Regions from separate parts of the Streptomyces sp. YIM 121038 genome, predicted to be linked through region 1. Evidence: riboswitches for the same ligand, from Rfam matches in the RefSeq annotation. Region 1 holds a riboswitch; each other region holds the start of a gene.

Region 1 (7,644 bases):
GCGGTACGGGCCGTATGGCCGCTGAGCGAGCGCTGCTTCGGCTTGCGGTGCTGTGCCACGGAGGCTCCACGTCCTTCCACAGTGGCCAGGTCCGGTTACGGGTCCGGCGGCGCCGCGCACAGGGGGAACGGGGCGCCGCCGGACTTCTCGGCGGTGATGTCCGGCTGCCGTCCCTGGTCCGGACGACGGTGAGGAGCCGGTCACCGGTCATGGACGCTAAACCTCGCCGTCACCGGGTCGTGACCTGTTGTGCGGAAGTGGCGCCCGCGGCCCGCTCGTGACCGGGCGCGACCGCTCCGGCGGCCGGTCGGCACCCGCTTCACCCGTTCCTGTGACCGATGTGGTGTTTGTGGTCCACCTGCCTGAAGGGGGGTGATACGGGCCCGGTTAGGCTCCGCCCCATGGACGTACTCATCCATCTCTTCGTCGGCCTGCACATCATCGGCATCGCCTCGCTCCTGGGCGGCTTCCTGACCCAGATGAAGGCGATGGGTGCCGGGACGGCCCGCTTCAGCCCCCCGATGCTGCACGGCGCGCTCACCATGCTGATCACGGGCGTGGCCCTGGTCGGCCTGAACCAGGCCGACGACAACGAGGTCAACAACCTCAAGATCGGCATCAAGATGGCGGTCCTCGTCGTGATCCTCGGGCTCGTGTACCTGAAGCGCGACGAGGAGAAGGTGGACAAGGCGATGTTCGGCGCGGTCGGCGCGCTGACGACGGCGAACATCTTCATCGCCGTCCTGTGGACGTAGCATCGCCGTCCTGTGGACGTAAGCGCCCGCTGCCCGCGTTTTCGGCCCTCTACGTAGAAGAGCGACTTCTACGTAGAGGGCCGAAAACGTGTCGCCCTCCTAAGGGGCGGGGTCAGGCGGGCCGGACCACGCTGTGGATCGGCATGTAGTAGATCGACTCGACGCGTACGTTCGCGCCCGGCTTGGGGGCGTGGATCATCTTGCCGTTGCCTATGTAGATCCCTACGTGGCTGATGTCGTCGTAGAAGAAGACCAGGTCACCGCGTTTGGCGCTGGACGTGGGCACCGTCGTGCCGACCTTCACCTGGTCCCAGGTGGTGCGGGGCAGTGAGATCCCGGCGGTCTTCCACGCGGCCCGCGTCAGCCCGGAGCAGTCGTAGGAGCCGGGGCCCGTGGCGCCCCATACGTAGGGCTTGCCGATCTGCTTCTCGGCGAAGCCGATCACCTTCTCGGCCTTCGCGGCGTACCCGCCGTCCGTGCTTCCGGAGCCCGAACCGGAACCGGAGCCCGAACCGGAGTCAGAGTCGGAGCCGGAACCCGATCCCGAGCCGGTACCGGAGCCGGACCCGGTACCGGCACCCGACCCGGCCCCCGTCCCCGAGCCGCCGCCGGAGCCCTGCTCCCGCTCCTTCCGGGCCTCCTCCGCCTTCCGCTTGCGCTCCTCCTCGGCCTGTTTGCGCGCCAGCTCGGCGGCCTTGCGCCGGGCCGCCTCCTCCTTCCGCTTCTCGATCGCGGCGAGCCGCGCCTTCTCCTCGGCGGTCAGCTTCGACAGGAGGGTGCGGGCCTCGCCGAGCTTGGTCTGGACGGTCCGCTTGCTCGACTTCAGCTCGTCGCGGGAGTCGCTGAGCGTCTTCAGGCCCTTCGTGGCCCTCGCGCGCTGCTTGGTGGCCGCCACCTGCCGCGTCTGGTAGTCGTCGACCGCCTTCTTCTGGCGGTTGGTGAGCCGGTCCGCGAGGTGGTTCTGGTCGAAGAAGCCCTTCGGGTCGTCGGCGAGCATCAGGGCGGCGGTCTCGGAGACGGCGCCGGTGCGGTACTGGGCGGCCGCGAAGGAGCCGAGCTGCCGACGGGCCTCGTTCAGGTCGTCCGTGCGCTCGGCGACGTCGTCCAGGAGCTTGTCGACGTGCTTGCGCTGCTTGTCGGTGCGCTCCTTCGCCGAGTTGTACTTCTGGGTGGCCACGCCCGCCTGGTGGTAGAGGTCGTCGACCTTCTTCTGGACCTCTTCGAGACTCGGTTCGGCGGGCCTGGTGGGCTCCGCGGGAGCGGACGGTGCCGCGTTCGCGCTCTGTGACAGGAGCGCTACGGAGGTCAGCGCGGCCGTCGTGATGCCGAGTGCGGGGGCGCTGCGTGCCAGGGGGGAGCGGGTGCGCGGCTTGCGGTGCGACGCCAAGGGAGGCGACTCCTTCCGTGGACCGCCTACCGGGTTAGCTGTCGGGTTCGGGCGGTTCGGAAGGGCTGCCCTACCGGCCCGTGCGAGGCGCAGCGGGACGGATTCACCCCAGGATCATGGTGGGTCCCCGGCTCCGGGCGCGTCGGGATCGGCGCGCGGCGGACTCGGCGGAGGCCGCGCGGCCCGGCGTGGTTCGCCGGTTTGGGGGGACGTGCGGCCCGCGGAGCACGCTAGCCAACTCCTGTGGCGCGGGGGAAGATTGATGTTCGATATGCCCGATACGTTTTCGTGACTTTCCGCACCTCCGTGTCCTCCCCGGCGCCGCCGCGACGCGGCTCACCTGCGGCGTGGCCCGGCGTGACCGCCCGGTGGCACCCCGTGGACGGCGCTGGGCGGCCGCGGCGGTGGCCGGAACCCGGGGTGGTTTGTCAGTGGGGCCGCCTAGACTCGGGAGGCGATGAGCAGCCTCTTTGACGACAGCTTCCTGGCGGACCTCAAGCCCTCGCAGGGCGCTGAGGAGGAGCCCCCGCCGCCGCCCGAGGACAGCGCTCCGGAGCCGATTCCGGACGACCTGTTCGACGGGAGGTTCGACGCGCCCGCACCCCGGGACGGGTACTACCGGGACGGCGCCCCCCGCCCGGCCCTCGACCCGGCGGCGCTCCTCGACGGGCTGAACGAGAACCAGCGCGCGGCCGTCGTGCACGCGGGCTCCCCCCTGCTCATCGTCGCGGGCGCGGGCTCCGGCAAGACCCGCGTACTGACCCACCGCATCGCGTACCTGCTCGCCGAGCGCGGGGTGCACCCCGGCCAGATCCTCGCGATCACGTTCACGAACAAGGCAGCGGGCGAGATGAAGGAGCGCGTCGAGCAGCTCGTCGGCCCGCGCGCGGGCGCGATGTGGGTGTCGACGTTCCACAGCGCGTGCGTGCGCATCCTGCGCCGCGAGTACAAGAAGCTGGGCTTCACGTCCTCGTTCTCGATCTACGACGCCGCGGACTCCAAGCGCCTGATGGCCCTGGTCTGCCGGGACCTCGACCTGGACCCGAAGAAGTTCCCGCCGAAGTCCTTCAGCGCCAAGATCTCGAACCTGAAGAACGAGCTGATCGACGAGGAGGACTTCGCCGCCCAGGCCGCCGACGGCTTCGAGAAGACCCTCGCCCAGGCGTACGCGATGTACCAGTCGCGCCTCCGCGAGGCCAACGCCCTGGACTTCGACGACCTGATCATGACGACGGTGCACCTCCTGCGCGCCTTCCCGGACGTCGCCGAGCACTACCGCCGCCGCTTCCGGCACGTCATGGTCGACGAGTACCAGGACACGAACCACGCGCAGTACGCGCTGGTGCGCGAGCTGGTCGGCCCCGCTCCGGCGGAGGGCGAGGAAGGCGAGGGGCCCGCCGAGCTGTGCGTGGTCGGTGACGCCGACCAGTCCATCTACGCCTTCCGCGGCGCCACGATCCGCAACATCCTCCAGTTCGAGGAGGACTACGCGGACGCCACCACGATCCTCCTGGAGCAGAACTACCGCTCCACGCAGACGATCCTCAGCGCCGCCAACGCGGTCATCGAGCGCAACGAGAGCCGCCGCCCCAAGAACCTGTGGACGAACGCGGGCGCGGGCGCCGGCATCACCGGCTACGTCGCCGACACCGAGCACGACGAGGCGCAGTTCGTCGCCGACGAGATCGACCGCCTCACGGACGCGGGCGACGCGAAGGCCGGCGACGTGGCGATCTTCTACCGGACGAACGCGCAGTCGCGTGTCTTCGAAGAGATCTTCATCCGCGTCGGCCTGCCCTACAAGGTCGTCGGCGGCGTCCGCTTCTACGAGCGCAAGGAAGTCCGCGACGTCCTGGCCTACCTGCGGGTTCTCGCCAACCCGGAGGACGGCGTACCGATGCGCCGCATTCTGAACGTGCCGAAGCGCGGCATCGGCGACCGCGCCGAAGCCATGATCGACGCGCTGGCGCAGCGCGAGAAGATCTCCTTCCCGCAGGCCCTGCGCCGCGTGGACGAGGCGTACGGCATGGCGGCCCGCTCGGTGAACGCCGTCAAGCGGTTCAACACGCTCATGGAGGAGCTGCGCACCGTCGTGGAGTCGGGCGCGGGCCCGGCGGTCGTCCTGGAGGCCGTGCTCGAACGGACCGGGTACCTGGCCGAGTTGCAGTCCTCCACGGACCCGCAGGACGAGACGCGCATCGAGAACCTCCAGGAACTGGCCGCCGTGGCCCTGGAGTTCGAGCAGGAGCGCCAGGAGGGCGAGGCGGGGTCGCTGTCGGACTTCCTGGAGCGGGTGGCGCTCGTCGCCGACTCCGACCAGATCCCGGACGAGGAGGACGACGGCTCGGGCGTCATCACGCTGATGACGCTGCACACCGCCAAGGGCCTCGAATTCCCCGTCGTGTTCCTGACGGGCATGGAGGACGGCGTGTTCCCGCACATGCGCGCCCTCGGCCAGACCAAGGAGCTGGAGGAGGAGCGCCGCCTCGCGTACGTCGGCATCACGCGCGCGCGGGAGCGGCTCTACCTCACGCGGTCCTCGATGCGCAGCGCCTGGGGCCAGCCGTCGTACAACCCGCCGTCGCGCTTCCTTGAGGAGATCCCGGCGACCCACCTGGAGTGGAAGCGGACGGGTTCCGTCGGCGCACCCGCCTCGTCGGGGCCCGCCGGGGGAGTGGCGTCCTCACTGTCGTCGTCGCGCTCGCGCGCGGGGGGCGCGCAGGGCTTTGCCACGCGCCGGGCAGCGGAGAAGCCGGTGGTCTCGCTCGCCGTGGGCGACCGCGTCACGCACGACCAGTTCGGCCTCGGCACGGTGGTCGGCGTGAAGGGCAGTGGGGCGAACGCCGAGGCGACGGTGGACTTCGGCGGGGAGAAGCCGAAGCGCCTGCTGCTGCGGTACGCGCCGGTCGAGAAGCTCTGAGCGACTCCTCGTGGAGGGGGCCCCGGCCGCCTCCACGAGGGGGCGGCGGTGCTCGCGTCCGCCTACGTCGGGTCCAGGCCGTGGCTGCGCAGCCACGGCAGGGGGTCTATCGCCGAGCCGCCGCCGGGGCGCACCTCGAAGTGCAGATGGGGGCCGGTGGAGTTGCCGGAGTTCCCGGAGAAGGCGATGGTGTCGCCCGCCTTCACGGGGCCGTTGGAGATCTTGTGCGTGGAGAGGTGGCAGTACCACGTCTCCGTGCCGTCCTTGGCGGTCACGATCGCCATGTTTCCGTAGGCGCTGTTCCACTTCGTGGAGACGACGCCGTCGGTCGCGGCCATCACGGGCGTGCCGTACGACACCGGGAAGTCGATGCCGGAGTGCTGCGACATCCAGTTGATGCCCGCCTGGCCGTAGTACGCGCTCAGGCCGTGCTGGGCGACGGGGAGCGCGAACTTCGGGCGCAGCCGCTCCTTGCGCGCGGCCTCGGCGACCGCCTTCCGGTGGGCGGCGTCCTTGGCGGCCTTGAGGTCAATACGTTCCTGCGTACGGCTCGCGCGGTCGGCGAAGTCGCCCGCGTCGGCCGAGAGGTTGGCCAGCTGCGTGTCGAGCTTGTTGTTCGCGGCGGACGGCTGCACGGACGCGGTGTCCGGGGCGGAGGCCGCCCGCGTCTCCTTGGTGTCGTCGTCGCCTCCGCTGAGGCCGCTCACCGACGCGGCGGCCACTCCCGCGACGCCCATCACACAGGCCGACGGCACGGCGACGGTGAGCAGCGCGGAACGCTTGGCGGGGGAGCGGCGCGACCGGGTGCGGGTGCGCGGGGCGGCGGCGCGCGCGGAGCGGGGGCGCTCGGCGGGGGCGTGCTCGCCGGGGTTCGCATCCGCTTCGATGTCGCCGAGTGCGTCTCCGGGCGTGTCGTCGGCCGTGAACTCGTGCTCGCCGGTGGCCGGTTGGCCGTACGCGCCGGACAGGGTGTCGCCGTTCTCGTAGGCGTCGCCCGCGTCGGGGGCTGCCGCGGCGGTCGCGTCCGCGGTCTCGGTGCCGTACGTCTCGGGCGTCGCGCCGTACGGCTCGTGGCCGCCGTCCGCGTTCCAGGCGGTGGCGTCGTACGCGCCGGTGTCGAAGACCTGGGTGGCCCACTGGCCGGTCTGCTGGGCGTCGGCCCAGGGACCGGCGTCCCAGGTGGCGGTGGCGTCGGGGCCCGGCTGTGACGGGATGTCCGCGAGCTGCTGGTACCCGCCGGTGTCCCACATGCCGGTGGTGTCGTGGCTGCCCGTGTCGTACGGGGAGAGGCCCTGCGGGGCGCTGAACCCGTCGTGGCCCAGGGGCTGCTGGCCCGTGGTGGCCCACTGGCCGGTGTCGTAGGCCTGGCCGGGGAGCTCGCCGAAGAGCGGGTCGGAGGGGAAACCTCCGCCGACCGCGAATCCGGAGCCGGAAGTGTCGAAGACGCCCGTGCCGTCATAGCCACCCGGGGCGTTGAACCCGGTGGCGGCGAAGGTGCCGGTGGCGTAGCCGTCGTACCCGTAGCCGACGTGCTGCGCGCTCTGGTCGTAGGAACCGTAGGGAGCGTAGTCGGCGTCGGGTGCCGGGGCCGGAGCGGGGGTCTCCGGCGGGTGACGGTCGTTCACCAACTTCTCTTTCGCCTCGACAGCATGGGGGCTGGCAGCGCAGTGCCGCGACTGTACCCGGCGGTATGCGGGCGCGACAATCTTCGGCAGGTTCCGCGCTCGCAGGAAACGGGCATTCGGCCGCCTTTCGGCGGACTGTGGGCACAGGCTTGGCCTTGCGTTCGAGGAGTGTTCGAGGTCATTCGAGGTCAGGGGCCTTCGCGGCGTGCGGCTCTGCGACCGTCACGCCGTCAGGCCGTCGGTCGACGCCGGGGTGTCGGCGGCCGGGTCAGCGAGGTCGAGGACCTGCCGGATCGCCGAGGCGACGGCGGGGTGCACCGGCAGGGCGAGGTGCCCGATGCCGGAGACGCGGACGTTCTGCGCGCTCAGGTCGGGGTGGTCGACGCAGGCCGTCTCGACCGGGTCCATCACCTGGTCCAGCTCGCTCCAGAAGCTCACGAACTGCGTGCGGCAGCCCGGCGCGGGCTCCCGCAGCTCCTCGATGACGTCCGAGCCCGGCCGCATCTGCCGGACGATCGGGTGCGCGTCCGCGAGCGGCACGACGCGGGTGCCCGTGTGCGGGGTGCCGAGGGTGACCAGCGTGCGGACGCGGGCGTCGCCGCCGAGCCGCTGCGCGTAGTAGCGGGCGATGAGGCCGCCGAGGCTGTGGCCGACGATGTCCACGCGCTCGTGTCCCGTGCGCTCGCAGATCTCCTCCACGTGGCGGCCGAGCAGCTCGGCGGCCTTGCGGATGTCGCAGGTCAGCGGCGAGTAGTTGAGGGATTCGAGGTGCTGCCTGCCGTGCTGGGCGAGGTTGCGGCGCAGCAGGACGAAGACGGAGCGGTTGTCGATGAAGCCGTGCAGGAGCAGGACCGGGGGTTTGTCGCGGGCCGGCAGCCGCGGGGCGTCGGGCGGCGGTGGCTGCGGCGCCGGGCGCCGCTCCTGGACGATGCCCGAGGGGTACAGCAGCAGGTGCCC
Region 2 (7,644 bases), 1.7 Mb from region 1:
CCAGGTAGCGGAAGAGCGGCAGGTCGGAGGCCTCGGAGGCGGCGTGGGCCACGGCGAGGGAGACGCCGAGGATGGCGTTGGCGCCGAGGGAGCCCTTGTTGTCCGTGGCGTCCAGGTCGAACATGGCCTGGTCGATCAGGCGCTGCTCGGTGGCGTCGTAGCCGACGAGCTCCGGGCCGATCTGCTCGATGACGGCGAGGACGGCCTTCTCCACGCCCTTGCCGCCGTAGCGGTTGGCGTCTCCGTCACGGAGTTCGATGGCCTCGAAGGCGCCGGTGGAGGCGCCGGACGGGACGGCGGCACGGCCGGTGGAGCCGTCGTCGAGGCCGACCTCGACCTCGACCGTGGGATTGCCTCGGGAGTCCAGGATTTCCCGGGCTACGACGACGTCGATGGACGGCACGAGCATCTCCTTATGGGATGTGACGCGGGGTACGCGGGGGTACTAGGGGCCGCGCTGGCCCCTGCGACACGAGCCTAACCGGCTCCGGGGCATCGGCCATCCGACCGCCCAGCACATGGACGGGCCGACGGGCCGAACGCGGATAGTTCCCTCAGCAAACAAACTACCGGACAAAAAGGTACCGCCCCGGTGCGGCGGGGGGACGCGCACCGGGGCGGTAGCCCATGGGGACGGGGCGGCTCCGGGCGCTGCCGGGGCCGGGGCGGGTCAGCTGAGGTGCAGCTGCTGGCCCGGGTAGATGAAGTCGGCGTCGGAGACGATGTCGTCGTTCAGCTGGTACAGCTTCTGCCAGCCGCCCTTGACGTCGTGCTCCTGGGCGATCTTCGACAGGGTGTCGCCGGACTCGACCTTGTACTCGCCGTCGCCCTTCTTCACGACCTTGCCGGTCGGGGTCTGGACGGTCTTCTTCTCGACCTGCGGGGCGGCCTGCTGCGGCTGGTGCTGCGGCTGCGCCTGCGGCTTGGGAGCGGCCTGCTGCTGCGGCTGCGCCTGCTGCTGGGGCCGCGGCTTGTTCTGCTGCTGCGGCTGCTGCTGGCCACCGCCGGAGGAGCCGCCGCCGGTGTACGGGGAGCCGGACAGGCCCACGCCGCACTTCGGCCACGCGCCCTTGCCCTGGCCCGCGAGGACCTTCTCGGCGATCTCGATCTGCTGGGCCTTGGAGGCCTTGTCGGCGGTCGGCGCGTACTTCGTGCCGCCGTACGCCGCCCAGGTGGAGGCGGAGAACTGCACGCCGCCGTAGTAGCCGTTGCCGGTGTTGATGGACCAGTTGCCGCCCGACTCGCACGCGGCGACGCGGTCCCACTCGGCGGGAGTGGCGGCGTTGGCCGTGCCGGCGGCCATCAGCGGGGCGGCGACAGCGGCACCGGTGACACCGACGACGGTGGCGGCGCGGGTGGCCTTGTCGAGCTTGGTCGGACGACGGTGCTTGCCCTTGCCGGAACGCAGCATGAAGTGATCCCCTCACCGACGCCTGCGAGGTGAGCTGTCGGGTTCGGGCGGGTGAGTGCCCGGCCGCACGTCCTAGCGCGCGACTTCACCCCTAGCCGTGTCCGTGCGTCCCGCGGTCTGGCGACCGCTCAACGTCCGGGCCCGGCACTTACCTTGGGTCCCCCGCTCCTGCCTTCGGCGCTCGAAGCGACGACTGTTCCCGTCCGGCCGTTGGCAGGATTCGGCGTACCGACCGGCGGGGCCCGCTGTGGCGAGCGGTCATGACCGTAGTCAGGCAATCATCCGAATTTCAAAGACGATCAGGGCTTCTGAGACCCATCTCTCACTTGCCTCTCACCGTCTTTAAACCGGACATTCATCGCGAACTGCCGGGCTTTCGGCCTACTTCCCGCCCGGCTTCCCCTCAGTCACTTCCTTGCCGTCCGCCCCCAGTTCGAGCCGCTGACCGGGGAGGATGAGGTCCGGGTCGGAGCCCACGGTCTTCTTGTTGCCCGCGTACAGATCCGTCCAGCCGCCGTCAAGGTCGTGGCTGTCGGCGATCGCCGAGAGGTTGTCACCGGAGCGGACCGTGTACGTGCCCGCGGCGCGCTCGGTGCCGGGGACGTCCCGCGCGTCGCCGCGCGAGGCGTGGCGCCCGGGGCCGGTGTCGCCGGACGGGGCGTTCTCGTCGGCGCGGTCGCCGCGGTGGCGGCCGGCGGAGCCGTCCCGGGGCGCGTCGTCCGCGCCGGGCCCGGCGCTGTCGGACTCCCGCGGCGAAGCGCTGTCGTCCGCACCGGACTTGTCGGAGCCGTCGGCGGCGGGCTTGCGGTGCTTGCCGCCGCGCCCGTCGCTCTTCCCGCCCTCGTCGGCGCGGTCGGCGTCGCCGTCCCGGCTGTCCGTTTCGTGACTCTTGTCTCGCGCGTCGGCGGAACTGCCGGGCCTCTCGGCCTTCTCGGAGCCGTCCGCGTCCGTGGCGGCGCCCTCGCGCTCGCCCTTCGCGTCCTTCTCCCCGGCCTTGCCCTTCTCGCCCTTGTCCTCGTCCTTGTCCTTCTCCTTGCCCTCGTCCTTGCCGGACGCGGCGGACCCGTCGGAGTCCGCGGGGCGCGGCGGGGACGTCGGCAGGCCCGGGTCGACGTCGGCGGCCTCGCCGCCCTTCGTCAGGCCCGCGGCCGGGGCACAGTTCGGCCAGGCGTCGGGGCCCCGGTCGGCGAGCACGTTCTCGGCGACGTGGATCTGCTGGGAGCGGCTCGCCTGGTCGGCGCTCGGCGCGTAGGAGAGGCCGCCGTACCGCTCCCAGGTGTCCTGGGTGAGCTGGAGGCCGCCGTAGTAGCCGCTGCCCTTGGCGCTCCACGCGCCGCCGCTCTCGCACTCCGCGACCTTGTCCCACGTCTCGGCGTCCGCCGCGCTCGCGCTCGACGCGCCGAGGAGCGGGATGGCGATGGCGGATCCGGTGACGCCCGCCGTGACGAGGATCGCCGGGACCTGGCGGGGGCGACGGTGACGGCCTTGGCCGGAGAGCATGCAGGTGCCTTTCGTGGACGACAGGTCGGGCGCGGCGCGAGCGCGCGAGCGCGCGGGTGCCGGGCCGTCGTGAACGTAGCGGCACTCGAACGCCAGTCACAAGTCGGTTCAGCCGAGATCACGCGAAAGTCACATTGTTGACGGCCCATCAGCACGAGTGGCCCGCGGGGCGGGTGTGAAACGCACCGGCAACGTCCTGAGGCCCCGCATGATGAGCCCGCCGCGCCACCTCAACTCCTCCGGGGCCGAGGCCAGTTGCAGGTCGGGCAGGCGGCGCAGCAGGGTGGCCAGGGCGGTCTGCCCCTCCAGGCGGGCGAGCGGGGCGCCGAGGCAGTAGTGGATGCCGTGGCCGTAGCCGAGGTGCTGGTTGTCGCGGCGGGACAGGTCGAGGCGGTCGGGCTCGGCGAAGCGGTCGGGGTCGCGGTCGGCGGCGGCGAGCACGACGAGCACCGGGTCGCCCGCCGCGACGTCCTGGCCGCCGATGCGCAGCGGCTCGGTGGCGAACCGCCAGGTGGCCAGCTCCACGGGCCCGTCGTAGCGCAGGAGTTCCTCCAGGCCCGTGGCGAGGAGGCCGGTGTCGCCCGCGGCCAGGGAGCGCTCCAGCAGGGCCCGCTGCTCGGGGTGGGTGAGCAGGGCGTACGTGCCGTTCCCGATGAGGTTCACGGTCGTCTCGAAGCCGGCGAAGAGGAGGATGAAGGCCATCGCCGCGGCCTCGTTCTCGGTGAGGTGCTCGCCGTGGTCGGAGGCGCGGATCAGCCCGGAGATCAGGTCGTCGTCGCCCTCGTCCGCGAGGGACTCCCGCTTGCGGTGGATGAGCTCGGCGAGGTAGCCGCGCATCTTCTTCACCGAGCGCGCCACGCCGCCGCGCGGGCCCCCGCCGTGCCGGATCATCATCCCGGCCCAGTCCCGGAAGTCGTCCTGGTCCTCGCGCGGTACGCCGAGCATGTCGCAGATGGCGTAGATCGGCAGCGGGAACGCGAACTCGTGGATGAGGTCGGCCTCGCCCCGCTCCGCGAACCCGTCGATGAGCTGGTCCGTCAGCTCCTGCACCCGGGACTCGAACTCCGCCACGCGGCGCGGCGTGAACGCCTTCGACACCAGGCGGCGCAGCCGGGTGTGGTCCGGCGGGTCGATGTTCAGCAGATGCGTCATCAGCTCGGCCTTGCGCTCACCCGGGATGCCCGTCTTGCCCTTGGCGTGCGCGGGCTCGTCGTGGTGTGCCGGGTTCTTGCTGAGGCGCTGGTCGGCCAGGGCCTGGCGCGCGTCCGCGTAGCGGGTGACCAGCCAGGCCTCGACGCCGCTCGGGAGCCGCCGCTTCGTCACCGGGGCGTGCTCGCGCAGCCAGGCGTAGGCGGGGTAGGGGTCGCTGGCGAACTCCCAGGTGAAGAGCTCGGGCTGTGGGGGGACGGGGGGCTTGTCGTGCATGCGGTCGACGGTAGCCGCCCGTCCCTCGCGGTGCGCCCCAGGCCCGCCCCTTCCCGATCCGGGGGGCTCCGCCCCCCGTGCCCCCCGTTTGTCGGCGCTCCGCGCCTCGTCCTCAAACGCCGGACGGGCTGGAACTGTCGCCGGTTGCGGCAGATCTTTCAGCCTCTCCGGCGTTTGAGGAGCGGGGGTCTGGGGGCGGAGCCCCCAGGAAGCGGGAAGGGGCGGGTCAGGGGCGCCCCGCGAGGGTTACGCCGTCTCCGCCGTGCGGATCGCGTCCCGGTAGGCGCGGGCCGCCGCCCGTAGCGCGGCTTCCGGGTCGATGCCTGCGGCCTCCGCGCGGACGGCCATCGCCAGGAGTTCGTAGCCGATGCCCTCGCCCGTCGGCAGCGGCACGTCCAGGGCGGCCGTGCGGGCGCGGGAGGCGAGCTTGGCGGCGAGGGCGAGGCCGGGCTGGCCGAGGGGGATGCCCTCCGTCACGGAGTCGCGCTGCTTCTCCACCGCCTTGGTGCGCAGCCAGTGCGCCTTGACCTCCTCGGGCGTCGAGGCCGTGTCGTCGCCGAAGACGTGGGGGTGGCGGTGGATGAGCTTGTCGACGATGGTGCCCGCCACGTCGTCCACGGAGAACGGCGCCTGATCGTCCTCCTCCGCGATGCGCGCGTGGAAGACGACCTGGAGCAGGACGTCGCCCAGCTCCTCCCGGAGTTCCGTGCGGTCGCCGTCCTCGATCGCCTCCACCAGTTCGTACGCCTCCTCGATGCCGTACTTCGCGAGGCTGCGGTGGGTCTGGCGCGACGACCACGGGCACTCGGCCCGGATGCGGTCCATGACCTGGACGAGGTCGAGGAGGCGGGCGCCCGGCAGGTCGTACGAGCCGGGGAGCAGCTCCAGGTCCGGCATGGCGTGGCGGCCGGAGCCCGCGAGGCGGGCCAGGCCGTCCGTCAGCGGGCGGTCGCCCTCGGCCGTGGCCACGACCAGGACGGTGCGGCCGCCCGCGCAGGCGCGCACCAGTTCCTCGGCGGTGGGTGCGGCCTGCTTGACGTCGACGCCCGCCTCGCGCAGATACGGCAGCTGCGGATGGCCGGCGTCGGCGCACAGCACGTCGTCGGCGGCGTGCAGGGCCTGCCAGGCGGGCCAGGACAGGAGGCCGGGGGCTACGCGGTGGCTGGTGGTGAGCAGGACGACGCGCCCCGCCGGGGTTTCGTTCACCGCTCGAACGTAACCCACGGCCGCGACGGCGGCGGAGCCGCGGCGGAGGTCAGGCCGCCGCTTCGCGGAGCCAGGGGGTCTTGGTGTCGACCCGCTTGTTCTGGGTGGTGTCCCAGGTGCCGTAGCGCGGGTTCACATCGACGTCGAGCTTCTTGGAGGCCTTGGACAGGGCGGCCCAGAAGGTGTCCTGGCCCGCCTTGGAGGTCATGTCGGCGCCGAGCTTCGCCGACAGCTTCCGGGCCTCGATCTCCGTGCGGATGCTGTCGTCGAGGCGCTTGGGCGCGATGCTGTACTGCTGGAGCCAGCCCGCCTCAAGGGCCTTGCGGCCGCCCGCCTGTTGCGTCATCTCGGCGCGGGTGGTCTGGATCTCCTTGCGGGTGACGCTCACCCCGGCGTCGCGCGCGGCGCGGTGCAGGACCCGGTCGAGGACCATCGTGTGCAGCGTGTTGCGGGTGAGGCTGCCGGTCTTGGCGATGACTTGCTCGTACTGCCGGTCGTCGGGGACGGCGGCGCGCTGCGCGGAACGCACCTCGTTCACCCGGTGTTCGAGCTGCGCCACCGTGATGCGGTCGTCGCCCACGACGGCCGCGGCGCCGGGGCGCGCGTCACTGCCGCAGGCGGTGAGGAGCGGGGCAGCGGCGACGGCCGCGGCGGAGAGGAGGAGCGCGGTGCGACGGCGGCGGTGCAAGTTGGCCTCCCGGTGGAGAGATTGTGCTTCGCTGCACAAAGTCTTGCGGTGATCGATGGTAGGCAGCGGTGGTCGTCTCGGCCACCCTTCCCCCAGAACTCGTCCGGTTCGTTCAGGGGGACGCGCCACCACCAACGACTCACCGGGAGTTGGGGCACCCCCGGTGCCCGGAATCCGCCCTATCCGCGCACTTGCCCCAGCCACTGGAGGGTTCGGCGGATCTCCGCGGGGAAGGGGTGCCCGACGCCGTGGACGCGCTCCGCGTCCAGGACGAGGCGGGCCAGCGTGTCGTGGGCCGCCGAGCGGTCGCCGAGGGCGAGCAGGAGGTGGCCGATGCGGCGGCGGATCTCCAGGGACTGGCGGATGTCGTCGGTCGCGTACTGGTTCTCGTAGTAAGGGAGCAGGGCGCGGTACTCGGCCAGGGCCGCGGCGGGTTCGCCGAGCTGCTCCAGGCACTGGGCCGCCTCGTAGCGGAACTGGAGGGACTGCGGGTCGGCGTGGCCGGACTCGGCGGCGCGCTGGTCGGCGAGGCGGCGCAGCTCGGGCAGGGCGCGGCGGTACTGGCCGTCGTCCATCAGCGTGGCCGCGTACTGCTTGCGCAGGGTGCGGACGACGGGCGAGTGCTCGCCGTGCTGGGCGGCGGCGGCCGGCAGGATCGAGCCGAGGACGTCGACGGCCTGGGTGATGCGGCCCTCGCCGAGCAGCCGCTTGACCTCGTCGACGGCGCGGGCGACGTCCTGGCCGTGGCCGGGCCGGGGCGGCTGGGCCTGGGGGGTGGCGGCGGGGGTCGCGGCCCGGTCGGGCCAGGGCGCGTGCGGGCGCAGGAAGGGGCGGGTCGGGTCGAGCGGGCGGCCGGACGGCGCGGAGCGCGCGGGCAGCAGCGGCACCAGCTCCTCGTAGACGTCCTGGGCGCTCGCGGGCCGGTGCTGGGGGTCCTTGGCGAGCAGCCGCAGGACCAGGGACTCGACGGACTCGGGGACCTCGGGGCGCAGCCTGCGCACCGGCAGCGGCGGCTCGTACAGGTGCCGGTGCAGCACGCCGAGGGCGGTCGAGCCGGAGAACGGCACGTCGCCGCTGAGGAGTTCGTGGAGCAGCACGCCGAGCGCGTACAGATCGGTGTACGGGCCGACGGCGCCGCCCATGGCCTGCTCCGGCGCCATGTACGAGGGGCTGCCGATCGGGGAGCCGGTGTGGGTGAGACGGGTGGTGTCGGTGTCCATGACCGAGGCGATGCCGAGGTCGAGGATGGTGAGCGTGCCGTCCTGGCGGACCATCACGTTCCGCGGCTTGAGGTCGCGGTGCACGATCGGCACGGCGTGCACCGCGGAGAGCACGGCGCACAGCTGGGCGGCGACGGCGACGGCCCACTGCCAGGGGTAGGGCGCGTGCTCGGCGAGGTGGTCGCCGAGGTCGG
Region 3 (7,644 bases), 1.2 Mb from region 1:
GACTTCACCGGGGTCGTCGACGGGTTCGTGATAGCGGGCGTCACCGCCACCGGCTTCGCGTTCACCGAGAACATCCTCTACCTCGGCAACGCCTTCGGCACCGACCAGCTCAGCGGCGAGAGCGGCCTCGCCTCGGTGACCGCCGCGACCTTCTTCGTCCGCGTTGTCATGTCACCGTTCGCGCATCCGCTCTTCACCGTGCTCACCGGCATCGGCTTCGGCACCGCCGCCGTGACCGCCGAGCACCACACCGCCCGCCGCAGGCTGCTGCCGTGCGCCGGGCTGCTCCTCGCGATGGGCCTGCACGCCTTCTGGAACGGCTCCGCGGGCTTCGGCGAGTACGGCTTCTTCGTCGTGTACGCGACCTTCATGCTGCCGGTCTTCGGGCTGCTCACCTGGCTGGCCGTCTGGCTGCGCCGGCGCGAGCTGCGCCTCGTGCGCGACGAGCTGCCCGTGTACGTGGCCGCGGGCTGGTTCACCGCGCCCGAGCCCTACGCGCTGGGCTCCCTGCCGGCCCGCACGCTCGCCCGTGACTACGCGGCCTTCCACCTGGGCAAGCCCGCGGGCCGCACCGTCGTCGAGTACGAGACGTGCGCGACGGCCCTCGCGCTCCTGCGCCACCGCGCCCGGCACGGCAGGGGGGGCGCCGACTTCGTCGCGCGGGAGCGGGAGCTCCTCCAGGCCCTGTGGGAGCGCAGGGCCGTGGCCGCGCCCGCGCTCGGGTACGCGGCGCGGGCGACGGCCCCGGTCCTGGTGCCGCTGCCGCACGCCGCGTACGGGCCCGTCGGGGCGTACGGCCCGGTGCTTCCCCCGTGCCACAACCCCTATCGGCCCTGACGTCAGGCGGAGGCCGCCGTGAGGGCCGCGAGCTCGGCCCCGGTCAGCTCCAGGTCGCCCACCGCGAGGAGCGCCGGAAGCTGCTCCAGGGTGCGGGCCGATGCGATCGGCGCCGCCACGGTCGGCTGCGCGGCGAGCCAGGCGAGGGCGACGGTGGCGACCTGCGCGTCGTGGGCCTCGGCCACCTCGTCGAGGGCCGTGAGGACGCGGCGGCCGCGCTCGGTGGCCAGATACTCGCCCGCCTTCTCGGCCCGGGCGCTGTCGACCTCCGTGCCCGGGCGGTACTTGCCGGTCAGGAAGCCCGCGGCGAGGCCGAAGTACGGGACGGCGGCGAGCCCGGAGCGCGAGGCGATCTCCTGGAGCGGGCCCTCGTAGGTGTCGCGCGAGACGAGGTTGTAGTGCGGCTGGAGCGCCACGTACCGCACCAGGCCCTCGCGGTCGGAGAAGTCGAGGGACTCCTGGAGGCGCTCGGGGGTGATGTTCGACGCGGCGATCGCGCGCACCTTGCCGGACCGCACCAGCTCGTCGAGGGCGGTGATGAACTCCTCGACGGGCACGGACGGGTCGTCGTAGTGCGTGTAGTACAGGTCGATGTAGTCGGTGCCGAGGCGGCGCAGCGACTCCTCGGCGGCGGCCTTGATGGTGCTCGCGGACAGGCCCTTGTACTCGGGCAGCGCGCCGACCTTGGTGGCGACCACGACGTCGTCGCGGTTGCCGCGCTCGGCCATCCACCGCCCGAGGACGGTCTCGGACTCGCCGCCCTTGTTGCCGGGCACCCAGAACGTGTAGGCGTCCGCGGTGTCTATGAAGTTGCCGCCCGCGGCGGCGTAGGCGTCGAGGACGGCGAAGGACTGGTCCTGGTCGGCGGTCCAGCCGAAGACGTTGCCGCCGAGGGCGAGCGGGAAGACTTCGAGGTCGGACGATCCCAGAGGGCGAAGAGTGGTCATACCGGCGCCAACATCCTTGCGAAGTCGGGAATTCCGGTGAGGGACGGCGGATTCCAGACAACGGATTCCAGGATGCGGAACCCGGTCGGGGAGGCCGCGGGACGCGGGAACCGGCGGCCCTGGCGTCGGGGGGTCGTCGCCAGGGCCGCCGGAGTCTGAGGACCCTTCGCGGTCAGCCGCCAGCCGTCGGCTCGCGGCCGTCGGGAGTCAGCGGCCGGGGGTCAGCGGCTAGCGGCCGTCGGAGGCCAGCGGCCGGAGGCCAGCCGTCGGCTCGCGGCCGTCGGCGGGGCGCGCGGCCACGGGGCTTCGCGGCGGGCGGGATCAGGGCGTCAGGCCCTTGCCGCGCAGCCAGGACAGCGGGTCGATGGCCGCGCCGCCGCCCGTCCTGACCTCCAGGTGGAGGTGGACCCCGGTGACGTTGCCCGTGCCGCCCATGCGGCCGATGACGTCGCCGGTGCTGACCTTCTGGCCCACGCTGACGGAGAGCGAGGACTGGTGGCAGTACCAGATCTCGGTGCCGTCATCGAGCTTCAGGACCGTGCGGTAGCCGTACGCGCCCGCCCAGCCGGCCTCCGTGATGGTGCCGGAGTGGACGGCCTTGAGCGGGGAGCCGTTGGGGCCCGCGAAGTCCAGGCCGGTGTGCCGCCCGGAGGACCACATGGAGCCGGAGTCGCCGAAGTGGGAGGTGAGGACGTACGAGGAGGCGGGGAGCGTGAAGCTCTTGGCGAGCTTCGCGAGGCGCTCGGCCTCGCGCTTCTTGCGGGCCGCCTCCTCCTTCTTCCGCTTCTCCTCCGCGGCCTTCGCCTTGACCTCGGCCGCCGCCTTGCCCTGCTGGGCCGTGGCGGTCGCGGCGGCCCTGGCCACGGCCGCGTCCTCGGCCTGCCTGCGCTGCGCGTCGTCCGCCTGGTGGTGCTGGTTCTCGGCCTGCTGGAGGATGCGGGCCCGCAGGGCCTCCCCCGCGTCCGTGGTGCCCCGCTCGGCGTCGGCGCCGGTGACGCCCGCGGAGCTGAGGGGCGCCGCGGCCGCGGCGGTGGCCGGGGCGGCGGTGTCGTCGCCGTCGACCAGGGCGCCGACGCCCGGCAGCGAGTCCGCGACGGACGCCAGGTCCGGCAGGGCGATGGAGACGGGCGGCTTGCCGCCCTGCGCGGTGGCGATGCCGCCCGCGCCGACGGCGGCGATGACGCCGACGCCGAGGACGGTGGAGCTGCGGGCGAGGCCGCCGCCGCCCTTCTTGTGGATGCGGTGCTTGCCGCGCACGGGGCGGACGGTCTCCGCGGTGGGGTTCCACTCCTCCCAGGAGGCCGGGGGCTCCTGGGCGGCGTAACCGGCATACCCGGCGGGCGCGGAGGCCTCGGCGTGGTCGGCGTGCCCGGTGTGTCCCCCGGGTCCTTCGCCGCCGTCGGCACCCTCGATGAGGCTGCCGTGGGGTATGTAGAGCGCTTCTGGGGCAGGCCGGTTGGACGCCACGGGGGCGCACTCCTTTCCTTCCTTCTCGCCTACCGGGTTAGCTGACGGGTTCGGAGCAGGAAGGTCTCCTACGGCCGCTGCTCGTGCACGGCGGATACGGGTCCGCGTGCGCGAGAGGCGTCCGATTCACCCCAAGATGGTGGTTCCCCGGCTCCCTTGCGGGATTAGGCGCGTGCGCGCGGAGCCGCCGGGTGTGACGGCTGGGACGACCGCGCTGCGTTATCGAACGTTAATAGACAGCGGGTCGGTATTCCAAGCTGTTCGGGTTGATCGTTAACGCTTACGCCACGAACACAACGGGACATCAAGGCCGGGAATAGGGCGAGTTGAGCGCGTGCCATGACGCTGCGCAGTGGAATCGATCTTCAGGTATGGATGACGGGTCGTCAGTTGCGCTGCGCTGGGGCTCCGTTCAGTCACGGGGTGTGACGGGCCGTCGTACGGCGAGGAGGGCCATGTCGTCGGTGGCGCCGCCGCCGGTGTGGTCGAGGACCTCGGCGACGAGCGTGGACAGGAGCGCGTCGGGGGCGTCCGCGCCCGAGAAGACGCGGCCGCCGAGCCGGGCCGCGGGGTCGTAGAAGACACCCCGCGCGTCCCGGGCCTCGCTGAGCCCGTCGGTGTGCAGCAGCAGCGTGGATCCGGGCGGGAAGTCGGTCTCGTCCGCGCGGTCGGGCCAGACGCCGAGGTCGCCCATGCCGAGCGGCAGCGCGGGTTCGGCGGGCGAGAGCACGCGCAGGCGCCCGTCGGCGCGCAGCAGCAGCGGCTCGGGGTGGCCGCGGTTGACCAGGCGCACGCTGCCGCCGCCGCGCGGGATCTCCGCGAGGACCGCCGTGGTGAACCCTTCGAAGGCGTCGAGCCCGTCGCGCCGCGTGCCCTCGCGCGCCAGGGCACGCTCCAGGCGCTGCGCCACGGCTTCCAGGGTGGCCTCCTGCTCGGCCGCCTCGCGGAAGGCGCCGATGACGACGGCGACGGCGGCCACCGCGCCCATGCCCTTGCCGCGTACGTCGCCGACGATGAGGCGGACGCCGTGCGGGGTGTCCTGCACCGCGTACAGGTCGCCGCCGATGAAGGCGTCGGCCTGCGCGGCCTCGTACCGGGCGGCGACGTCCAGGCCGCCGATGCGCGGGTCCGGCTGCGGCAGGACGGCCCGCTGCGCGGCCTCGGCGATGGAGCGGGCGGAGGCGAGGCGGGCGTCGCCGCGGCGGACGACGCGGTTGATCACGACGGCGAGGGCGCCGACGGTGAGCATGGTGACGAAGGAGGTGACGACCTCGACGTCCACGCCCGCGTGGTTGTCGATGCGCAGGGCGAGCACGGCGGCGCAGGACACGGCGGCCGTCGCCACGGTGGTGCCGAGCGAGAAGAACGGGGCCGCGATCAGGGGCGCGGCGGCGAACAGCGGGGACGCGGTGAACTGGGGCGGCGTGAGCGCGTCGAAGGCGACCCCGACGAGGATCAGGAGCGGGGGCAGCACGCGGGTGAGGGCCCGCTCGCGACGCGGTGCCCGGCCCTCAGCGCCCATGGCGCGCCCCCGGCCCGGCACCGGTACGGAGGTCCCCACCGCCCAAAGCAACCACCGCTCGACTCCCGCCGCAGACCCGCCGCATCGGCCCAAGGCTTCCCGCGTTGGGGCCCGGGGGCGACCCGGCGTGCTCCGAGTGGGTGATCCGGCGGGCAGCGTGCGCCCTGGCGCGGGGCGGTGGCGCGCCGACCCGCGCGGACGGCGTGCGCCCCGCCCGGCGGCGGCCTCTGGCACCGGCCCCTGACGGCGGCCCTGGCGGCGCCCCGTGCTCGCGGCGCTCCGGAGCCCCGGCGCCGCCCCGGGCCACCGGAACGCCGAAGGCCCGGAATCCCTGAGGATTCCGGGCCTTCGGCTCTTGAGTAGCGGGGACAGGATTTGAACCTGCGACCTCTGGGTTATGAGCCCAGCGAGCTACCGAGCTGCTCCACCCCGCGTCGGTGAACCCAACAGTACGCCATCAGGGGCACAGAACGCGAACTGGTACCCGAGGTGCCCTCCGCGCCTCAGGTGTTCTCCGCGTGCGTCAGCGTCTCCCAGGCCACGAACAGGTCGTCGGTGCCTTCCGGGCGCCGCTCCAGGGTGAGCTTCCGGGTGTTCGGCAGGTCCATGCCGAGGCGGCCGCGCAGATGGTTCAGGCCGACCTCCGTGTCGGGCCCGAGGTCGCGCTGGAGCCTGCCGCCGCACAGCCAGCCGGGTGCGGTGGCGCCGAGCTGGTAGCCGGAGTGGAACTCGAAGGCGGCCCGCAGCCGGTCCTTGACCTCGGCGTACAGGTCGACGCCCTGGTGCCAGGCCGTCTCGGCGATGTGGGCGGTGGCGGCCAGGGAGTACCCGGCGTGCTTGAAGTTGCGGCAGGTCTCCTGCGCGAGCCCGTCGGCGAACTTCTTCTGTCCGAACCAGTAGCGGCTCAGCTCTGCCGCCGTGTCGAGGTCGCTGCCCCGGGGCGCCACGGGCAGCGGTCCGTCGGACTTCAGATAGAAGTACGCGGGCACGCGGCCACGGAAGTGGCGCACCGCCTCCTCGAAGGCCGCGTGGTCGTCGAGGAACACCGCCATGCCGATGACGGCGTCGGCCATGACGAGGTCCCAGTTGCCGTTGGACTCGACCGAACCGGCCACGACCTGGGGCAGATAGGCGTTGCGGAGCATCCGCTCGAAGCGCAGCAGGTCGCCGTCGGCCCAGCCGTCGTAGGTGTAGCGCACGGCCTCGGCCGCGCGCGCCCAGGAGCTGGCGGCCCAGGCGGTCTGCAGGCCCGCGTTGGCCTCCGTGTGCCGGGTGACGACCCGGGCCCAGGCGTCCATGATCGCGATGGCCTTCTCGGCGTGGGCGCGGTCGCCGGTGACGTTGTAGAGCAGTGCCTGGGTGTACGCGGCCAGGGCGTCCTCGCGCTCCTCCACGCAGCCCTGGCCCGGCTCGTTGCCGGGCGGGCAGGCGACCACGGCGTACGGCTTCGGGCGGTAGTCGGCGGCCGCGTACTTGCTGGCGCGCAGCTGCTCGTACGCCGTGCGCCAGGGCTGCTCGCGGGCCGCGACGTGGGCGCGCACCCGGTCGAACTGGGCCTTGCTGACGAGGACACCCGGATGGCTGAAGGGCAGGTCGGCGCGGCGGGCGGGGGCGGTGGCCGCGTCGCCGGGCCCGTCGGAGCCGCCGCAGGCCGGGGCGGCGAGGGCGAGGAGCAGGGCGAGGGCCGCCCCGCGGATCCGGCGGCCGCGTATGCCCCCGCGGGGCCCGCGGGACCGGGCCCCTGGTTGTGCCTGAGCCGCCATGCCGCACCTCCGGATCACGTTCCACTGGCAGCGTGCCGCGGCGGCGCCGGGGGCGCAGGATTTGTTGGGCCGGTCGTGGGGCGCCCCGCCGCCGACGCGGGCGGCGAACCCGCGGGCAGGGCGGGCGGCGAACCCGCGGGCGCCGCGGGCCGCGTCCGGCCTGTGACCGTCGTCACCTGGATCTTTCGTCTTCCGTGTCATCCGGACGCGGGTCGGCGGGCGTATGCACGGTGAGACCAAGGAGATCCGGGAGCAATCTGTTGACCGTCGAGGAGTTCGAGGAGTTCTACGCGCACGCGGCCGCACGACTGACGGGGCAGCTGTACGTGATGCTCGGTGACCTGCACGAAGCGCAGGACGTCGTGCAGGAGGCGTTCGTCAAGGGCTGGAGCCGCCGGGGGCGGCTCGACCGCGACGGCCGCCCCGAGGCGTGGATCCGCACCGTCGCCTGGCGGCTCGCGGTGAGCCGCTGGCGCGGCGTGCGCCGCTCGGCGTCGGCCTGGCAGCGCAGCGGCGCCCCGCCGCACACCGAGGGCCCTGGCCCCGAATCGGTCGCCCTGGTCGAGGCGTTGCGCGAACTGCCGCCGCAGCAGCGGCGGACGCTCGCCCTGCACTACATGTGCGACCTCTCCGTCGAGCAGATCGCCGGGGAGACCGGCCTGTCCCCCGGCACGGTCAAGACCCATCTCTCCCGCGGCCGTGCCGCGCTCGCCCTCCGTCTGACAGACCCGCGTACCGAGGAGGCCCCCGGTGTCTGAACCGCACGACCCCCTGCGCTCGCTGTTCCAGGAGGCCGCCGACGCCGGCCGCGTCCGTGCCGGTGTGCCGCCCGTCTCCGTCGTCGTCCGGCGCGGCCGCCGGGCCCACCGGGTCTTCGTCACGGCCGTCGCCGTCGCCGCGACCCTGTTCGTCGCGGGCGCGGGCGCCCTGGCGCTGACGTACAGCTCCGAGCCGACGCCGCCCGCCACCGTCCCTTCGGGCCCCCAGTCGCCGACCGTGCCGCGCTCGCCCTCTCCCTCCCCTTCGCCCTCACCGACCACGGACGACCAGTCGCCGCCCCCGCCGAGCACGAGCTTTCCGCCGCCGGAGACCTCGGGCACGGCGCCGC
Region 4 (7,644 bases), 1.2 Mb from region 1:
ACATCCAGGCGACCTTGTGGCGCAGCTGGGTGAGCAGGGCGATGAGGCCGGGGCTGCCGGAGGCCTGGGTGAGCGTCTCGTGGAACCAGCCGTCGAGCGCGCGCAGGTCCTCGCCGCCGCGCCGGGCCCGCTCCTGGCCGAGGCGCACGAGGCCGCGCAGGACCTTCAGATGGGCTTCGGTGCGGCGCTGGGCCGCGCGGGCGGCCGCCAGCGGCTCCAGGAGCGTACGGACCTCCAGGAGGTCGGCGGCGTCCTGCTCGGTCGGCTCGGCGACGCAGGCGCCCGCGTGCCTGCGGGTGACGACGAAGCCCTCGGCCTCCAGGGTGCGCAGGGCCTCGCGCACGGGGACGCGCGAGACGCCGTAGCGGCGGGCGAGGAGTTCTTCGGTGAGCCGCGTGCCGCGTTCGTAGACACCGGAGACGATGTCGTCCCGGATGGCCGTGCAGACCGAGTGCGCGGGAATGCGCATGACGGACCTCCGCTTTAATGCCCGCGAAACGCGTCGCGCGACGCGTTGAAGACGCTGGTGCGGCGACTCCATGGACGCTGCCACGACGGACTCTATTGCAGATGGCCGCATTTTCCGATGGGGCACCGGAATCCATGGATATCTTTTGGCCAAAGGTGTGCGCAGCGGCACGCTTACCGGTCGTGGGCGCTTAGGGCCCGAGCCGTGCCCCGATGCCGAAAGCCCCGGCTCGGTGAGCCGGGGCTTTCGGGACGTGCGCGGGCGCGGGGCGTTCGCGCCGTCGACGCGTCAGACGCCCACGCCGTGGGAGCGCAGGTACGCGATCGGGTCGATGTCCGAGCCGTACTCGGCGCCGGTGCGGGCCTCGAAGTGCAGGTGCGGCCCGGAGGAGTTGCCGGTGGAACCGGAGAGGCCGATCTGCTGGCCGGGGGTGACGGCCTGGCCGACCGTGACGCTGAGGGACGACATGTGGCCGTACTGGGTGTACGTGCCGTCGTTCATCTTGATCACGACGTTGTTGCCGTAGGCGCCGCCCCAGCCCGCCTCGACGACGGTGCCCGCGCCGACCGCCTGCACCGAGGTGCCGGACGCGGCGTGGAAGTCGATGCCGGTGTGGCTGCCGGAGGACCACATGCCGCCGCCGGCCTTGTAGGAGGTGGAGACGTAGGAGCCGGCGACCGGGGCGACGTAGGCGTTCAGGCGCTTGCGCTCGGCGTCACGGGCGGCCCGCTCGCGGGCCCGCTCCTTGGCCTCCTTCGCCGCCTTGGCCTTGGCCTCCTTCTCGGCCTTCTCCTTCGCGGCGGCCTCGGCCTTGCGCTTCTGCTCGGCGGCCTTCTGCCGCGCCGCCTCTTCCGCCTTCTTCTGGGCGGCGGCGTCGTTGGCGGCCTGCTTCTGGGCGGCGGCCTGGGCGTCGATCTCGTCGGCCAGCGTGTCGTTGATGGCGATGGCCTGCGTGAGGCCGGTGCTCGCGTGGTCCGCGGAGCCGTCGGCGGCGAGGGCCGGAGCGGCCAGGCCCGAGATGACACCGGTGGTGGTGAGGGCGGCGACGCCCGCGGCGCTGGCGGTGGTGCGCGTGATGCGGCTCGGACGGCGGTGCTTGCCGGTCGGGCGGATGAGCGCCATGAAGCGGCTGGTCCTTTCCTTCCTTCTCGCCTACCGGGTTAGCTGACGGGTTCGGAGCAGGAAGGTCTCCTACGGACTCCTCGCCTCGCGGCAAGGGGACCGATTCACCCCAGGGGACGTGTGGGTCCCCGGCTCCCCTGGCTCACGCCGTACGGGGACTCGGCGATGACTGTCCGGTGCCGCGGGCGCGGCGTACTGCGTGACGTACAGCCGCACTGACGCTAAACGCCTCATCTTTCAATCGACAAACGGATCCTGCCTTTTGTAGCGCACGCCACACGGCAGACGCCCAACCTCCATGTCAATTCGGACATATGGCAGCATGCAGGGACCCCGGAGGCTTCCTGAGCCTCCGGGGCCCCTGGGGTTACGCGGCGTTCATTCCGGTTTGCCCGTTGCGGCCTGGTGAGGCCGGTTCATGGCGTGTGTGCCGCAATCAGCCGGTGACAACCGTCACTTCGCCGATGCCGAGGGCCCTGACGGGCTCCTCGATCTGCGCGGCGTCACCGACGAGCACCGTCACCAGGCGGTCGCTCGGGAACGCGCTCACGACGGCCGCGGTGGCCTCCACCGTGCCCGTCCCGGCCAACTGCCGGTACAGGCTCGCCTGGAAGTCGTCCGGCAGCTCCTGCTCCACCTGGTCGGCGAGCGTCGCGGCGACCGCGGCGGCCGTCTCGTACTTCAGCGGGGCCACGCCCACCAGGTTCTGCACGGCGACGTCGCGCTCGGCGTCGGTGAGGCCCTCGGCGGCGAGGGTGCGCAGGACCTTCCACAGGTCATCCAGCGCCGGGCCCGTGTTCGGCGTGTCCACGGAGCCGCTGATGGCCAGCATGGCGACGCCCGGGGCGCCCTCCGGGGACCGCGGGGCCGCGGAGCGCAGCACCTGGCTGAAGGCGCGCACGCCGTACGTGTACCCCTTCTCCTCGCGCAGGACGCGGTCCAGGCGCGAGGTGAGGGTGCCGCCCAGGCAGTACGTCCCGAGGACCTGCGCCGGCCAGACGATGTCGTGCCGGTCCGCGCCCACGCGGCCGATGAGGAGCTGCGTCTGGACGGCGCCGGGGCGGTCCACGATGACGACGCGGCCGGTGTCGTCGGCGGTCACCTGGGACATCACGTGCGGCTCCGCCGACCCGCCCGTCCAGGCGCCGAGGGTGTCGGCGATGACGGCGTCGAGGTCCGTGCCCGTGAGGTCGCCGACCACGACGGCGGTGGCCGTGGCGGGGCGCACGTGCTTCTCGTAGAAGGCGCGTACGGCCGCGGAGTCGATGGCGGTGACCGTCTCCTCGGTGCCCTGGCGCGGGCGCGACATGCGCGAGGTGGCCGGGAAGAGCTGCTTGGCCAGCTCCTTGGCGGCGCGGCGCGCGGGGTTGGCGGTCTCGTGCGGGATCTCGTCCAGGCGGTTGCGGACGAGGCGCTCGATCTCGCCGTCCTCGAAGGCGGGCGCGCGCAGCGCGTCGGCCAGCAGGCCCAGGCCCTTCGCCAGGCGGGAGACGGGCACTTCGAGGGAGAGCCGGACGCCGGGGTGGTCGGCGTGCGCGTCCAGCGTGGCGCCGCAGCGGTCCAGCTCGGCGGCGAACTCCTCGGCGGAGTGCTTGTCGGTGCCTTCGGAGAACGCCCGCGCCATGATCGTGGACACGCCGTCCAGGCCCTGCGGCTCGGCGTCCAGGGGCGCGTCGAGGTGGACCTCGACGGCGACGAGCTGCTGGCCGGGGCGGTGGCAGCGCAGCACCGTCAGGCCATTGGCCAGGGCGCCGCGCTCGGGGGCCGGGAAGGCCCAGGGCTTGGCCGTGCCCGCCTGGGGCTGCGGGTGGAACTGCATCTTCACGGACGTCTCAGCCTCACTCACTTCGCCGCCTCCTCTTCCTGCTGGGTCTCGGCGGCTTCCTGCTGGGGCGCGGCGGCCGTGCCGTCGGCGTCCTCCGCGGCGGCCACCGGCTCGTACACCAGGACCGCGCGGTTGTCGGGGCGCAGGCGCGCCTTGGCGACCTCCTGGACCTCGGCCGCCGTGATGTCGAGGACGCGCTGGACCGCGGTGAGGGCGAGCTGCGGGTCACCGAAGAGGACGGCGAACCGGCACAGTTCGTCCGCGCGGCCCGCGACCGTGCCGAGGCGGTCGAGCCACTCGCGCTCCAACTGGGCCTGGGCCCGTTCCATTTCCTCCGGAGTGGGGCCCTCCTCGGCGAACCGGGCGAGCTCCTCGTCGACGGCGGCCTCGATGACGGGGACCTCGACGTCGCCCGAGGTCTTCACGTCGAGCCAGCCGAGGGAGGGCGCTCCGGCGAGCCGCAGCAGGCCGAACCCGGCGGTCACCGCGGTGCGGTCGCGGCGCACCAGGCGGTTGTAGAGCCGCGAGGACTCGCCGCTGCCGAGCACCGTCAGGGCCAGGTCGGCCGCGTCGCACGCGCGCGTGCCGTCCTGGGGCAGGCGGTAGGCGGCCATCAGGGCGCGGGCCGGGACGTCCTCCTCGACGACCTCGCGCAGCTCCTCGCCGATGCGCTCGGGCAGCGAGCCGTCGCGCGGCGGCTGCTTGCCGTCGTGCCCGGGGATGGAGCCGAAGTACTTCTCGACCCAGGCGAGCGTCTGCTCCGGGTCGATGTCGCCGACCACGGACAGGACCGCGTTGTTCGGCGCGTAGTACGTGCGGAAGAAGTTCCGGGCGTCCTCCAGGGTGGCCGCGTCCAGGTCGGCCATGGAGCCGATCGGGGTGTGGTGGTAGGGGTGGCCCTCCGGGTACGACAGGGCGGTGAGCTTCTCGAAGGCCGTGCCGTAGGGGACGTTGTCGTAGCGCTGGCGGCGTTCGTTCTTCACCACGTCGCGCTGGTTCTCCATGGACTCCTCGTCGAGTGCCGCCAGGAGGGAGCCCATCCGGTCCGCCTCCAGCCACAGGGCGAGCTCCAGCTGGTGCGCGGGCATGGTCTCGAAGTAGTTCGTGCGCTCGAAGCTGGTGGTGCCGTTCAGCGAGCCGCCGGCACCCTGCACCAGTTCGAAGTGACCGTTGCCGTGCACCTGCTGCGAGCCCTGGAACATCAGGTGCTCGAAGAGGTGAGCCAGACCGGTGCGCCCCTTGACTTCGTGGCGCGAGCCCACGTCGTACCAGAGGCACACCGCGGCGACCGGGGTCAGGTGGTCCTCGGAGAGCACCACGCGCAGGCCGTTGGCAAGGCGGTGCTCGGTCGCTGCCAGACCGCCGGAGCCTGCCGCGGCTGTGGCCGTGTGACCCATGGGCATGTACGTCCCTTCGATCGCTGAATCCTCAATAGCTTTTGCCGGTCCTGACACTGTATGCAAGCCCGCAGACCCCTGGCGAAGTTCCCGTTCCGCGCTCCGGGTCGTCGGTGTTCGCCGTGGGCGTGATCGCGACGGGGCGCGCGTGGGCGTGTGCGGTGCGCCGGGGCCCGCGGCGGGGCCCCGGCGCCGCCGGGTTCCTACCTCTGCCCCGCCCGGTCCCGCCCCGGCTCCGCCCCGGTTCGCGGCGCGGAACGGGGGCGCCGCGCGGCCGTGGCGTGCCCGCGCCACGCCGCCGACCGCCTGGTCGGCGCGCGGGTGGGCCCGGGTCGTGGTCGGGGTTGTCAGTGGGACGGTCCACAATGGTCGGCGTCAGATCCCGCACTTGTTGGTGAAGGAGCCGCAGCAGCGATGGCCCGCCGCAGCACGAAGACCCCACCGCCCGACGACTCGTTCGAGGAGAAGATCCTCGACATCGACGTCGTCGACGAGATGCAGGGCTCCTTCCTCGAGTACGCCTACTCGGTCATCTACTCCCGCGCCCTGCCCGACGCCCGCGACGGCATGAAGCCGGTGCAGCGCCGCATCGTCTATCAGATGAACGAGATGGGCCTGCGCCCGGAGCGCGGCTATGTGAAGTGTGCCCGCGTCGTCGGCGAGGTCATGGGCAAGCTGCACCCGCACGGCGACGCGTCCATCTATGACGCGCTGGTCCGCATGGCGCAGCCGTTCTCCATGCGCCTGCCCATGGTCGACGGCCACGGGAACTTCGGCTCGCTGGGGAACGACGACCCGCCCGCCGCGATGCGGTACACGGAATGCCGCATGGCGGACGCCACGTCCCTCATGACGGAGTCGATCGAAGAGGACACGGTCGACTTCACGCCGAACTACGACGGCCAGGAGAAGGAACCGGTAGCCCTCCCGGCGGCGTATCCGAACCTCCTGGTGAACGGCTCGTCCGGCATCGCCGTAGGCATGGCGACGAACATGCCGCCGCACAATCTCAGCGAGGTCATCGCGGCCGCCCGGCACCTCATCAAGTACCCGGGCGCCGACCTCGAGACGCTCATGAAGCACATCCCGGGCCCCGACCTGCCCACCGGCGGCCGGATCGTCGGCCTGTCCGGCATCCGGGACGCGTACGAGACGGGGCGCGGCACCTTCAAGATGCGCGCGACGGTCGCCGTGGAGGCCGTGACCGCGCGCCGCAAGGGCCTGGTCGTCACGGAGCTGCCGTTCAGCGTCGGCCCGGAGAAGGTCATCTCCAAGATCAAGGACCTGGTGGGGTCCAAGAAGCTCCAGGGCATCGCCGACGTCAAGGACCTCACCGACCGCGCGCACGGCCTGCGCCTGGTCATCGAGATCAAGAACGGCTTCGTCCCGGAGGCCGTCCTGGAGCAGCTGTACAAGCTGACGCCGATGGAGGAGTCCTTCGGCATCAACAACGTGGCGCTGGTGGACGGCCAGCCCCTCACGCTCGGCCTCAAGGAGCTCCTCGAGGTCTATCTCGACCACCGCTTCGACGTGGTGCGCCGCCGCAGCGAGTTCCGCCGCGGCAAGAAGCGCGACCGGCTGCACCTGGTGGAGGGCCTGCTCATCGCCCTCCTGGACATCGACGAGGTCATCCGCCTCATCCGCTCCAGCGACAACAGCGCGCAGGCCAAGGAGCGCCTGATGGAGCGCTTCTCCCTGACCGAGGTCCAGACGCAGTACATCCTGGACACCCCGCTGCGCCGCCTCACCAAGTACGACCGCATCGAGCTGGAGTCCGAGCGCGACAAGCTGAACGCGGAGATCGACGAGCTGACCCGCATCCTGGAGTCGGACGCGGAGCTGCGCAAGCTGGTCTCCGCCGAACTGGCCGCCGTGTCGAAGAAGTTCGGCACCGAGCGGCGCACGGTGCTCCTGGAGTCCGCGGGCGCCCCGGCCCCCACGGTGTCCCTCCAGGTCGCGGACGACCCGTGCCGGGTCCTGCTGTCCTCGACGGGCCTGCTGGCCCGCACGGCCAACGGCGAGCCCTTCTCGGAGAGCGACGGCAAGCGCGTCAAGCACGACGTGATCGTCTCGGCGGTCCCGGCGACCGCGCGCGGTGAGGTGGGCGCGGTGACGTCCGAGGGGCGCCTGTTGAGGCTCTCCGTGGTCGATCTGCCGCAGCTCCCGGACACGGCGTCCGCGCCCAACCTCTCGGGAGGCGCCCCGGTCGCCGAGCTCCTCTCCCTGGAGGCGGACGAGAAGCTGATCTGCCTGATGACGCTCGACGAGTCCTCCCCGGGCCTGGCGCTCGGTACGGAACAGGGCGTGGTCAAGCGCGTGGTGCCCGACTATCCGGCGAACAAGGACGAGCTGGAGGTCATCACCCTCAAGGACGGTGACCGCATCGCCGGCGCGATCGAGCTGCGCACGGGCGAGGAGGACCTGGTCTTCATCACGGACGACGCCCAGTTGCTGCGCTATCCGGCGGGACAGGTGCGCCCGCAGGGACGCCCGGCGGGCGGCATGGCGGGCATCAAGCTCGCACAGGGCGCGAAGGTCATCTCCTTCACGGCGGTCGATCCGGCGGCGGACGCCGTGGTGTTCACGGTCGCGGGCTCGCGCGGCACGCTCGACGACTCGGTGCAGACGACGGCGAAGCTGACGCCGTTCGACCAGTATCCGCGCAAGGGCCGTGCGACGGGCGGCGTGCGCTGCCAGCGCCTGCTGAAGGGCGAGGACTGCCTGAGCTTCGCCTGGGCGGGCCCCACGCCGCCGCGCGCGGCACAGCGCACGGGCATCCCGACGGAGCTGCCGGAGCCCGACCCGCGCCGGGACGGCTCCGGCGTCTCCCT

The links. Region 1 has a riboswitch for cyclic di-AMP ahead of C9F11_RS25155 (C40 family peptidase). Riboswitches for the same ligand answer to the same signal wherever they lie in the genome.
Region 2: another riboswitch for cyclic di-AMP. It lies ahead of C9F11_RS17195 (transglycosylase family protein); the one in region 1 lies ahead of C9F11_RS25155 (C40 family peptidase).
Region 3: another riboswitch for cyclic di-AMP. It lies ahead of C9F11_RS19630 (M23 family metallopeptidase); the one in region 1 lies ahead of C9F11_RS25155 (C40 family peptidase).
Region 4: another riboswitch for cyclic di-AMP. It lies ahead of C9F11_RS30245 (M23 family metallopeptidase); the one in region 1 lies ahead of C9F11_RS25155 (C40 family peptidase).

What each region holds. Positions count from the first base shown of each region.
Region 1 covers NZ_CP030771.1:5,853,131-5,860,774, forward strand. Annotated here, with positions in the region: gene C9F11_RS25145 (C40 family peptidase) at 1-59, opposite strand, end outside; gene C9F11_RS25150 (hypothetical protein) at 402-755, shown strand; gene C9F11_RS25155 (C40 family peptidase) at 868-2,142, opposite strand; cyclic di-AMP (ydaO/yuaA leader) riboswitch at 2,150-2,306, opposite strand; gene pcrA (DNA helicase PcrA) at 2,600-5,062, shown strand; gene C9F11_RS25165 (M23 family metallopeptidase) at 5,125-6,687, opposite strand; gene C9F11_RS25170 (alpha/beta fold hydrolase) at 6,910-7,644, opposite strand, start outside.
Region 2 covers NZ_CP030771.1:4,123,377-4,131,020, forward strand. Annotated here, with positions in the region: gene eno (phosphopyruvate hydratase) at 1-403, opposite strand, end outside; gene C9F11_RS17195 (transglycosylase family protein) at 671-1,411, opposite strand; cyclic di-AMP (ydaO/yuaA leader) riboswitch at 1,416-1,601, opposite strand; gene C9F11_RS17200 (transglycosylase family protein) at 1,793-2,911, opposite strand; gene C9F11_RS17205 (cytochrome P450) at 3,041-4,336, opposite strand; gene C9F11_RS17210 (nucleoside triphosphate pyrophosphohydrolase) at 4,583-5,542, opposite strand; gene C9F11_RS17215 (SurA N-terminal domain-containing protein) at 5,592-6,230, opposite strand; gene C9F11_RS17220 (serine/threonine-protein kinase) at 6,410-7,644, opposite strand, start outside.
Region 3 covers NZ_CP030771.1:4,678,591-4,686,234, forward strand. Annotated here, with positions in the region: gene C9F11_RS19620 (PrsW family intramembrane metalloprotease) at 1-837, shown strand, start outside; gene C9F11_RS19625 (aldo/keto reductase) at 840-1,784, opposite strand; gene C9F11_RS19630 (M23 family metallopeptidase) at 2,106-3,251, opposite strand; cyclic di-AMP (ydaO/yuaA leader) riboswitch at 3,263-3,432, opposite strand; gene C9F11_RS19635 (PP2C family protein-serine/threonine phosphatase) at 3,664-4,773, opposite strand; tRNA gene C9F11_RS19640 (tRNA-Met) at 5,134-5,207, opposite strand; gene C9F11_RS19645 (alginate lyase family protein) at 5,277-6,536, opposite strand; gene C9F11_RS19650 (SigE family RNA polymerase sigma factor) at 6,797-7,294, shown strand; gene C9F11_RS19655 (hypothetical protein) at 7,287-7,644, shown strand, end outside.
Region 4 covers NZ_CP030771.1:7,006,184-7,013,827, reverse strand. Annotated here, with positions in the region: gene C9F11_RS30250 (GntR family transcriptional regulator) at 1-469, opposite strand, end outside; gene C9F11_RS30245 (M23 family metallopeptidase) at 758-1,591, opposite strand; cyclic di-AMP (ydaO/yuaA leader) riboswitch at 1,604-1,766, opposite strand; gene C9F11_RS30240 (pitrilysin family protein) at 2,028-3,410, opposite strand; gene C9F11_RS30235 (pitrilysin family protein) at 3,434-4,819, opposite strand; gene C9F11_RS30230 (DNA topoisomerase IV subunit A) at 5,228-7,644, shown strand, end outside.